Haloactinomyces albus: one gene and its partner. The protein of the gene in region 1 interacts with the protein of each later gene in a pairwise test. Links are inferred from orthologs where the notes say so. Each region holds a gene or a part of one and is shown in the gene's direction. Other genes may lie near its edges.

What was found. The genes of interacting proteins can lie anywhere in the genome.
Region 2: the proteins of ligA (region 1) and leuS interact in binary tests that used the Escherichia coli proteins (3 or more experiments, as listed by UniProt). The link is inferred for Haloactinomyces albus from one-to-one orthologs.

Annotation. Positions count from the first base shown.
Region 1 is NZ_JAVDXW010000001.1:1,026,521-1,031,802, reverse strand. What follows is about bases 1,499-4,449. They hold ligA (NAD-dependent DNA ligase LigA), read left to right. Parts: upstream 1,499-1,847; coding sequence 1,848-4,052; downstream 4,053-4,449. Other genes in these bases: JOF55_RS04765 (ACT domain-containing protein), read right to left, coding at 4,316-4,449; JOF55_RS04775 (hypothetical protein), read left to right, coding at 1,499-1,715. Outside these bases: JOF55_RS04780 (L,D-transpeptidase), read left to right, coding at 1-917; more of JOF55_RS04775, read left to right, coding at 1,011-1,498; more of JOF55_RS04765, read right to left, coding at 4,450-4,969. UniProt on the Escherichia coli protein: DNA ligase that catalyzes the formation of phosphodiester linkages between 5'-phosphoryl and 3'-hydroxyl groups in double-stranded DNA using NAD as a coenzyme and as the energy source for the reaction.
Region 2 is NZ_JAVDXW010000001.1:2,361,045-2,366,800, forward strand. What follows is about bases 1,139-4,563. They hold leuS (leucine--tRNA ligase), read left to right. Parts: upstream 1,139-1,471; coding sequence 1,472-4,363; downstream 4,364-4,563. Other genes in these bases: JOF55_RS11105 (acyl-CoA dehydrogenase family protein), read left to right, coding at 4,486-4,563. Also shown: JOF55_RS11090 (type I restriction-modification system subunit M/S), read right to left, coding at 1-456; JOF55_RS11095 (hypothetical protein), read right to left, coding at 453-1,136; more of JOF55_RS11105, read left to right, coding at 4,564-5,756.

The DNA of each region.
Region 1 (5,282 bases):
CCGTCGCACCCGACGGCACGAGTTGGGCAGTCGGTGAGCCGCTCGGTTACGGCAAGACCTATACGCTCGAGGTCTCCGCTCGTGGGCCGAATGATCGGCTCATCACCGAACGTTCGAAGTTCACCACCCTCACGCCCGAGCACACGACCTATGTGTCCATGAATCCGCTTGACGGACAGACCGTCGGTGTGGGGCAGCCGCTGGCGTTCTACTTCAGCGACGATGCGCCGCCGCCGGACAGGAAACGGGCGGAAAAGGCGATCAACATCAGTACCGATCCGCACGTCGAAGGTGCGTTCCACTGGTTCGATGATCGCGAGGTGCATTGGCGTCCCAAGGAGTACTGGGAGCCCGGTACGAAGGTGACGATCAACGTCGATGTCTACGGTAAGAAACTCGGCGATGGCCTCTACGGTGAGAGCGATCGTACGGCGACGGTCACGATCGGCGACTCGGTCGTTCTCCGGGCCGATGGCGCATCCCACCAGATGTCGGTCGAGGTCAACGGGGAGGTTGTGCGTACGATTCCGATTTCGATGGGGCGGTCGTCGTTTCCGTCCCACCGCGGGGTTCACGTCGTCATGCGCAAGTCGCCGACCTACCTGATGGATTCCACGACGTACGGCCTGTCGTTGGACGAGGGAGGTTACAAGACCGAGGTTCAGTGGGCCGTGCGTATCTCCAACGGAGGGGAGTTCCTGCACGCGGCGCCCTGGTCGGTGGCGGACCAGGGAGAGCGCAACGTCAGCCACGGCTGCATCAACATGAGCACCTCGGATGCCAAGTGGGTCTACGACCTGGTCAAAAAGGGTGACATCGTGAAGATCACGAATTCCGGTGGACCGCCTCTGCAGTCCTGGGACGGCTTCGGGGACTGGCAGATCCCGTGGAGCGAGTGGGTCCAGGGCAATGACTGATCGAGTGGGTCCGAAAACCGGATGCGTCACGGTTGTCGGGCGAATCGGATCACTCGGCCACCAGAACCATGGTGTGGCTTGCACAATGGGATCATGCTGAGGTTCCTGCGCCGCCGTCGTGGCGGGGATGACACGTCTGCGCCTTCGGGTGAGTCCGGCGACGCGGAGCGGATACGGGTACGTGCGGAGGCGTTCTGGCAACGCTGGCAGGAGCTGCTTCCCGAGGTCAGCGCTGCGCTCGGTGACGGTGAGCCGCATCGCGCCGATCATCGGCTCGCCGAGGCCGTCGCGCTCGTACACCCGGACCTGACCTTCTCCATCGAGCGTGGCGAGCAGGCGATCTATGCGTTGGTGGTCAGCAGCCGGGCCGATCCGACTCTGCGGGGCCACACCGACGCGTGGAAGGCCGCCGCGCCGAGCCCCGACTCGCTGTGGGAGTACCACGATGCGGTCCCGCCGGTACCGGACCCGACGCAGGTCACCGTCAACCTGCATGGTGCGGCGTACCCGCTGGCGGAGGTGCGGGTGACACCGCAGGTGGACACGGGCGCGGGGCTGGTCGATGTGGCCGTGTATCACCCGGGCTTCCCGGAGCTTCCGGAGGCCGAACGTCAAGCCCTGACCTTTCTGCCGCTGGACGCGACGTTGGGCGAGCGGTTGGCGGCCGACCGCATCGGGCGTGTCGAGACGGCCGAACGGGAACCGCAGGGAGCCATCGGCCTGCTGGAGTTTCGTGGCCTGGTGCGCGCATTCGACGTCGGCGGCGACACTGCCGAGTACCCTGAATCGGGTGGATGAAGCCACCCGAGCGTGTGAGATTTTTGCAGTTTCGCGCGAAACTGCAATTTTGGTTCGGGGAGGTCCGACACGGGAAGGCACCGGGTGACAGTGCTGTGCGCCGGTGTCGGCGTGGCTCGTTAGGCTCGTGATGTGACCAGCAGCGACCCAGCTCACTCCGGCAGCACTCAGGACGGCGCCGTGCCGGGTGCCCATGCGGACGACGGTGCTTCGGCGGAGTTGCCGACCGATCCCGCCGCAGGTCGGCGCGCCGAAGGCGTGGAGGATGTGGCGCCCGAGGTGCGACAACGCTATACGGGCCTTGTCGAGGAGGTCCGGGCGCATCAGTTCCGCTACTACGTGTTGGACTCGCCCACCATCACCGATGGTGAGTTCGACGAGTTGTTCGTCGAGTTACAGCGCATGGAATCCGAGCATCCCGCGCTGCGGCACGCGGACTCGCCGACCCAGCAGGTCGGCGGCACCTTCTCCACCGAGTTCACCGCCGTGGATCACCTGGAGCGGATGCTGAGCCTGGACAACGCGTTCACCATCGAGGAACTGCGCGCCTGGGTGGAGCGAGTCACCCGGGAATCCGGTACCGCTCCCCACTATCTGTGCGAGCTCAAGATCGATGGCCTGGCGATCAACCTGCTCTACCGGGATGGCCATCTGGAACGAGCCCTGACCAGAGGGGACGGGCGCACCGGTGAGGATGTCACGCTCAATGTCCGCACGATGGGCGAAGTCCCGGAAACGCTGTCCGCAGGCGCGGAGTATCCGGTCCCCGCGCTGGTGGAGATCCGCGGTGAGGTGTTCTTCCGGCTCGACGAGTTCGCCGAACTCAACGCCTCGCTCGTCGACGCGGACAAGACTCCCTTCGCCAACCCCCGCAATGCCGCGGCCGGATCACTGCGACAGAAGGACCCGCGGGTGAGCCGGAGCCGTCCGCTGCGCCTGATCTGCCACGGGCTGGGTCGGCGCGACGGGTTCGAACCGGGCAGGCAGTCCGAGTCCTACGCCGCACTGCGGGCATGGGGGCTTCCGGTGTCCGAGCACACGGTGGTGCTGTCCTCCGCCGAGGAACTCGTCGACCATGTGCACTATTGGGAAGAGCATCGCCACGATGCCGAGCACGAGATCGACGGCATCGTGGTCAAGCTCGACGAGGTGTCCCTGCAACGCAGGCTGGGCACCACCTCGCGCGCCCCGCGCTGGTCCATCGCCTACAAGTACCCACCGGAACAGGCGACCACCGAATTGCGCGATATTCAGGTCAACGTCGGTCGTACCGGCCGTGTCACGCCGTTCGCGGTGATGGCACCGGTCAAAGTGGCCGGTTCCACGGTGTCGATGGCGACCCTGCACAATTCCGACGAAGTGCGCCGCAAGGGTGTCCTGATCGGTGATCGCGTGGTGATCCGCAAGGCGGGCGACGTGATTCCGGAAGTGCTCGGTCCGGTGGTCGACGCGCGTACGGGGGGTGAGCGCGAGTTCGCCATGCCGACCGAATGCCCGGAGTGCGGTTCGACGCTGTACCGGCAGAAGGAGAGCGATGTCGACATCCGCTGTCCGAACACGCGATCGTGCCCAGCCCAGCTGCGCGAGCGACTGTTCCATCTGGCCGGGCGGGGAGCCTTCGACATCGAGATGCTCGGCTACGAGGCTGCGTCGGCGCTGCTGGCCTCCGGGGTACTCACCGATGAGGGCGACGTGTTCCGGCTCGACGAGACCAAGCTCCTGCGGACACAGCTGTTCCGGACGAAGGAGGGCACCCTCTCGGCCAACGGAACCAAGCTGCTCAACAACCTCGAATCAGCCAAGCAACAGCCACTGTGGAGGGTGCTGGTCGCGCTGTCGATCCGGCATGTCGGTCCGACGGCGGCGCAGGCACTGGCCAGGGAGTTCGGTTCGCTGGAGCGGATCGAGGCCGCCGCGGAGGAGGAACTGGCCGCGGTGGACGGTGTCGGCCCCACGATTGCGACGGCCGTACGCGAGTGGTTTTCCGTGGACTGGCACCGTGATGTGGTCGCCAAGTGGCGTGCGGCGGGGGTGCGCATGGCCGACGAGCGGGACGAGTCGGTGCCACGAACGCTCGAAGGTTTGTCCATTGTGGTAACAGGGTCGCTGAATACCTATTCGCGGGACGAGGCGAAGGAATACATCATGAACAGGGGTGGCCGTGCTGCGGGCTCGGTGTCGAAGAAGACGGCTTTCGTGGTCGTCGGTGACTCACCCGGTTCGAAGTACGACAAGGCGATGCAGCTGGGCGTTCCCGTTCTGAACGAGGACGGATTCCGCGTCCTTCTCGAGCAGGGGCCGGATGCGGCGGCCGAGGTGGCCCTGCCCGCGGAGTGAGCTCACCGTGCCGGGGTGGGCGACACCGTCATGAACCGCTTCGCCGTTATGGGAGTTCAGCCTTCCACGGACTTTCATGCCGCAGCCGATCTCCATCGGGAAGCCAGGCGACGAGGCCACACGATCCGCTCGAGAGTGGATTGCTTGATCGCCGCGGTGGCGATCCGTACCGTGACAGTGGTGCTGCACCGCGATCGTGATTTTCACGTACTCGACGACATCGCTCCCGACCTGCGGTGCCAGTCCCTGCTGGAGTGATCCCTTCAGCTGTCGAGGACGACGGAGACGATGCCCGCCAGGTGAGCCAGGCGCGCGACCTCGGCGGCTCGGAACATCGGCCCGCCCGGTCGACCTGCCAACAGCACCCGATCGGGTTTGCCGATCGGTGTGGCGGCCAGTTCGGTGCCCAACTCCCGCCAGGTCTCGGGAACCCAGGAATCATCCCCATCGAGAATGGTCGCTCTGGGGAGTGGAAGCCAGGGCAGCTCCAAATACACGTCGTTGGGTGCCGACGTGCTCGCAGCGAGGTGTTCGACTCCGCCCGCACGGTGCCCGAACACGATCGCCCAACCCGAACGGATGATTTTCGGTACGCCTTCGGCGAACAGGTGCAGCCCGCGCCCGGGTTCGGCGGCGATCTCCTCCACAAGTTCCAGCTCACGGTGAGTGTCCAGCACACCGGCATACGGGCGTACCGCGTCGACCTCGACACCATCGATGGATTCGGCGGCTGTGATCAGTACATCCGGAAGCCGCCCCGACGGCAGCTCCACCACCATGTCGTCGACGGCCCCGTCGCTGCCGCGCTCGACGACATCGACGCTGAGGATGTCGGCTCCGATCTCGCCCAGTGCGCTGGCCACCGCCCCGAGCGTCCCCGGGCGGTCCGGGATCTGCACCCGGATCAGAAAGGACACCGGATTCCACGCCTCCAGCTTCGTGCGCGGCACCTTGCCGTCCGCGCTCATCGGGGCGCACGGGCAGGCACTGCCGGCCGCCGTGCGAGGAGCAGGCCAGCCAAATTGTGGCAGACACGGCACCGGATCGGTGATACCGCCATCTGCGCAGCGGACTTCGCGTGCACGTGCACCGCCCATTCGGCCGGGCCGAGGCGCAAGACCACCCGTCGGAGTCGATGAGCAGTCCCCATAGACTCGGTGGTACCCATGCTGGGCAGTGCCCACGTCGGCGAGCGCCCACGCTGGGTCGTGACCATGGCATCGAAAAAAC
Region 2 (5,756 bases), 1.3 Mb from region 1 along the record:
CGAAGCCGCTACCAGTTCACGCCAGCGCGAGGTGTCGCGAACTCGCAGGTAGAGCAACCCGAGTACCAGGTCGCGGTAGAAAGGTGCCGTCAGATAACCGCGATATCCGTCCAGTTCCCGCCACAGCTCCAGGAAGAAGTCCCGAGGTGTTCGGACGGGCGTTTTCGGAGTTTTCGGTTGCCATGGGACTGCGGTTCCCGCCGAATCGAGGTTCCTGCGCAGCCGTTCTCCGTAGGTGGTACCCGCCGATTCGCCGGCCTTGAGCGCATTCTTCGGGATCCTGCGGCCATCGAGCCAGGCGGCTACGTCTCCGACGGCGAACTGCTCACCTCCGGTGGTGCTCGCTGGTTCCGGAAAATCGGTCGATCGCCGCCGCCAGTTGCTGACGGCGGCCGGTTTGACTTCGGCCAGACGTCCGATCTCGGCCATCGAAACACGGTCTTCGGAGGCGTTCACCGTCGATCTTCACCTTCGTCATCGTCCGGTCGATCGTTTCCGTCCCACACCTCGTCGTACCGACCCAGTACCTCCGGTATCCGGTCGAATCGTCGGGCCTGATCGGCGATGACCGGTGAAAGGTAGCCGAGTTGCCGGTAGATCCCGGCTCGATAGGAATGGAGATCATGCTCGAATACCGGTTCGTAGTGCATGATCCGGTTGCGCAGCCTGCGCATTTTCTCCAGCTCGCTGTGCAAGGGTCGTCGAGGGCCCGAGTAGTTCGGGAAGGCCTTGTACAGCAGCGGAACCCAGAGGTAGCGGTCGTATGCCTTGCCACGACTGAGCAGAGAGACCCAGGATCCGAAAGCGAGCTTGGCGACGATGTCGTCGGCGCAGGGTTCCATGACGTTCCGCCGACTGTGTTTTTTCCGTCTTGCTTCCTCGACGAGTTCGCCCCGGGCATTGCCGACCATGCGGTGACCATTGTCGTCCAGCGGCGCGCTCGTCCACCAGTCATCGCGGCCGTAGTGGCCGCGGAGCGTGTCGTTGAGCGCGTTGCGGAGGCCGATCTCCAGCCAGTGCATCGGGCCGTAGAACGCTGAGCACACCTCCGGGTTCCACTGGTAGAGCCGGAAGGCGACATCGACGTCACCGCCTGCCAAGGTCGCTCTACGTGCCTTGCTGTTGCTGTCGATCATGCTATCCGGCACGCCTCGCCGGGTCAAGCGCAGTGCAATGCGCTCATTCTGTTAACAGCATCGGCCGGGAAAGCTTCCCTGATCCCAGGGGGGAGCGGCGTACGCGGTATTCTGGAGCTCGTGAGTACGGCCCGACTGCTTCTTGCGTGGCCGCGCTGACTAGCCCGGGAGGGCTGATCGCTCGCCGGAACCCGTCAGCGCGGCAACCCCTCACGCCCGGAAGGGCTGGGGGGTTTTCGATTTTCCGGGGCGGCACACGTCAGGGCCAACCGGCCGAGCGCGACGCGCGTCGGTCGCGGCGCGCATAACGGGCGATGAGGGAAGGAACGCACACGATGAGTGGCGCGGCAGAAGGCTCAGCCCACCAGGGCTCCGAAGAGACCCCACCGTTCCGCTACACGGCGGAGACGGCGGGGGAGATCGAGCGGCGCTGGCAGCAGCGCTGGGAGGAGCTCGGTACCTTCCACACTCCGAACCCCACCGGATCGCTGCAGGGTGACACCGCCGGGGCGGAGAAACTCTTCGTCCAGGACATGTTCCCCTACCCGTCGGGCTCCGGTCTGCACGTCGGTCATCCGCTGGGCTTCATCGGTACCGACGTCTACGCCCGATTCCATCGCATGCTCGGCCGCAACGTGCTGCACACGATGGGTTTCGACGCTTTCGGCCTCCCCGCCGAGCAGTACGCGATGCAGACCGGCACGCACCCGCGCACGACCACCGAGAACAACATCGAGCGGTATCTGAGTCAGATTCGCCGTCTCGGTCTCGGTCATGACGAGCGCCGCCGCGTCGCCACCACCGACATCGACTTCTACCGGTGGACCCAGTGGATCTTCCTGCAGATCTTCCACTCCTGGTACGACACCGAGGCCAACGGTGGAAGAGGGCGCGCCCGGCCGATCAGCGAACTGGAGAAGCAGTTCGAGTCCGGTGAGCGGACCACCCCCGACGGCCGCCCGTGGGCGGAACTGACGCGCTCCGAGCAGCGTGCGGTCCTCGACACCCACCGCCTGGTGTACCTGTCCGAAGCTCCGGTGAACTGGTGCCCCGGGCTGGGTACGGTCGTGGCCAACGAGGAGGTCACCGCCGAGGGACTCAGCGAGCGCGGCAACTTCCCGGTGTTCCGCCGCAACCTCAAGCAGTGGATGATGCGGATCACCTCCTATGCCGACCGGTTGGTCGACGACCTGGACCGGCTGGAGTGGCCGGACAAGGTCAAGACGATGCAGCGCAACTGGATCGGCCGCTCCCAGGGCGCCACCGTCTCCTTCGCGCTGGACGGCTCCGCCGGTCACGTCGACGTGTTCACCACCCGGCCGGACACTTTGTTCGGCGCGACCTACATGGTGCTGGCGCCGGAGCACCCGCTGGTCGACGAGATGACGGCGAAGCAGTGGCCGGAGGGCACCGACGAGCGCTGGACCCAGGGTGCGGCAACCCCGGCCGAGGCGATCGCGAACTACCGGCACGCTGCGTCGATGAAGTCCGAGCTCGACCGCCAGGACACCAGGGACAAGACCGGTGTGTTCACCGGCGCGTACGCGACGAACCCGGTCAACGGCGAACTGCTCCCGGTGTTCCTCGCCGACTACGTGCTGATGGGCTACGGCACCGGAGCGATCATGGCGGTGCCCGGTCAGGACCAGCGCGACTGGGACTTCGCGAGCGTGTTCGGGCTGCCGATCGTGCGCACGGTCGAGCCACCCCAGGACTTCGAGGGAGAGGCCTACACCGGGGACGGCCCGACGATCAACTCCTCCTCCCGGGACACCGGGCTGAGCCTGAACGGTCTCGGTGTCGAGGAGGCCAAGAAGGCGATCATTTCCTGGCTGGAGGAGCACGGCCACGGTTCGGGCAGTGTGCAGTACAAGCTGCGGGACTGGCTGTTCGCCCGCCAGCGTTACTGGGGTGAGCCCTTCCCCGTGGTCTACGACTCCGACGGCACTCCCCTGGGACTGCCGGAGGACCAACTGCCCGTGGTGCTGCCCGAGGTCGACGACTACTCGCCGCGTACCTTCGATCCGGAGGACGCGGCCAGCGAGCCGGAGCCACCGCTGTCGCGGGCCGACGACTGGGGCGCGGTCGAGCTGGATCTCGGTGACGGCCTGCAGCGGTACGACCGGGACAACAACGTCATGCCGCAGTGGGCGGGATCCTGCTGGTACCAGCTCCGCTACATCGATCCGGACAACGAGCGGCGATTCGTCGATCCGGACAACGAGCGGTATTGGATGGGACCGCGCCCGGAGCGGCACGGTGCCGACGATCCGGGCGGCCTGGATCTCTATGTCGGTGGTGTGGAGCACGCGGTACTGCACCTGCTGTACTCGCGGTTCTGGCACAAGGTGCTCTACGACCTCGGGCACGTCTCCTCGGAGGAGCCCTATCGGCGGCTGTACAACCAGGGGTACATCCAGGCTTATGCCTTCACGGACTCGCGTGGGGTGTACGTACCCGCCGAAGAGGTCGTCGAACAGGACGGGAAGTTCTTCCACGACGGCCAGGAGGTCACCCGCGAGTACGGGAAGATGGGCAAGAGCCTGAAGAACTCGGTCTCGCCGGACGAGATGGCCGACGCCTACGGGGCCGATACGCTGCGCCTGTACGAGATGGCGATGGGACCGTTGGATGCCTCGCGGCCGTGGGCGACCAAGGACGTCGTCGGCTCGCACCGGTTCCTGCAGCGGTTGTGGCGCAACGTCATCGACGAGCACACCGGGCAGCTGCGGGTTGTCGACGAGCAGCCCGATGTCGAGATACTGCGGGCGTTGCACAAGACGATCGCCGGTGTCCGGGAGGACTACGACGAGCTGCGGTTCAACACGGCCGTGGCCAAGTTGATCGAGTTGAACAACCGGGTCACCAAGGAATACTCCTCCTCGGCGGGGACACCGCGCGTGGTCGTGGAGTCGCTGGTGCTGATGGTCGCACCGTTGACGCCGCACCTGTCGGAGGAACTGTGGTCGCGGCTGGGGCACGAGGCAGGGCTCGCGCACGGGCCGTTCCCGGTGGCCGACGAGGAGTACCTGGTCGAGGACACTGTCGAGTATCCGATCCAGTTCAACGGCAAGGTGCGTTCGCGGGTCGTCGTGGCCGCATCGGCGGAGCAGGACGAGGTTCGTGAGGCTGCGTTGGCCGACGAGAAGATCGTGGCGGCTCTCGAGGGCGAGGAGCCGCGCAAGGTCATCGTCGTTCCCGGCCGCCTCGTCAACATCGTCGGCTGAGCTGGCGTGCCGGAGGGACGGGAATCACATGGCTAAGTTACTAGTCGGTAACTAGTCTGGTGAGGAGCGCCCCGAGGAGACGTTCTCGCGTTGGGCGCTGCCCGAGCTGGACTGGAGAGCCGATGGATATACCACCGATCCCGACAGGGTTCGACGCCGCGAAGCTCGGCGAGGTGCTGGACGGACGCTGGGCCGAGGTCCGAGCGCTGGTGCGCGACACCCTGCAGGACACGGAACTGCCACCCGGCAACGATCTGGACGTCGACAGCCATCGGGCATGGATCCTCGACCAGATGTACCGGCTGGCCGACAGCGGTATCACCCAGCTCGGTTTCCCGGCCGAGTACGGCGGCAAGGGCGACACCGGTGGCTCCGTGGTGTCGCTGGAAATGCTCGCCGGAAATCTCTCGCTGATGGTCAAGAGCGGTGTGCAGTGGGGCCTGTTCGGGGGTGCCGTGGTGGCTCTGGGTACCGAGCGGCATCACGACCGGTACCTCGAGCCGATCATGAGCATGGACCTGCCCGGCTGCTTCGCCATGACCGAGACCGGACACGGCTCGGACGTGCAGCACCTGCGCACCACGGCGACCTACGATCCCGGTACGGAGGAGTTCGTCGTCCACACGCCGCACGAGTCGGCGCGCAAGGACTACATCGGCAATGCCGCACAGCACGGCCGCATGGCCGTGGTGTTCGCGCAGCTGTACACAGCCGGGCGGGACCACCGGGTACAGGGCCACGGAGTGCACGCGCTGATGGTGCCGATCCGGGACGAGGACGGACATCCGCTGCCCGGCGTGCGAATCTCCGACTGTGGCCACAAGGCCGGACTCAATGGTGTGGACAACGGCCGCATCACCTTCGACCGGGTGCGGGTGCCGCGTGAGGCCCTGCTCAACCGCTACGGCGACGTCGAACCGGACGGGACCTACCGCAGCCCGATCGACGGAGAGAGCAAGCGGTTCTTCACCATGCTGGGCACGCTGATCCGGGGACGGATCTCCGTCGCCGGGACGGCGGGCAGCGCGACGAAGCTCGCGCTGGAGATCGCCCTGCGCTACGGCGACACGCGCAGGCAGTTCGAGAACCCGGGCACCGGCGACGAGACCCCTGTCCTCGACTACCTCGGTCACCAGCGGAAACTGCTGCCTGCGCTGGCGAAGACATTCGCTCTGCATTTTGCCCAGGAGGAGCTGGTCTCGACCCTGCACGATGTACACGGTTCCGATGGTCGGGACGAGCGCGCCCAGCGCGAGCTGGAGTCGCGGGCGGCCGGGCTCAAGGCGGTGTCCACCTGGCACGCCACGCAGACCATTCAGGCGTGCCGGGAAGCCTGCGGTGGTGCCGGCTACCTCTCGGAAAATCAGCTTCCGCAGCTCAAAGCCGATACCGA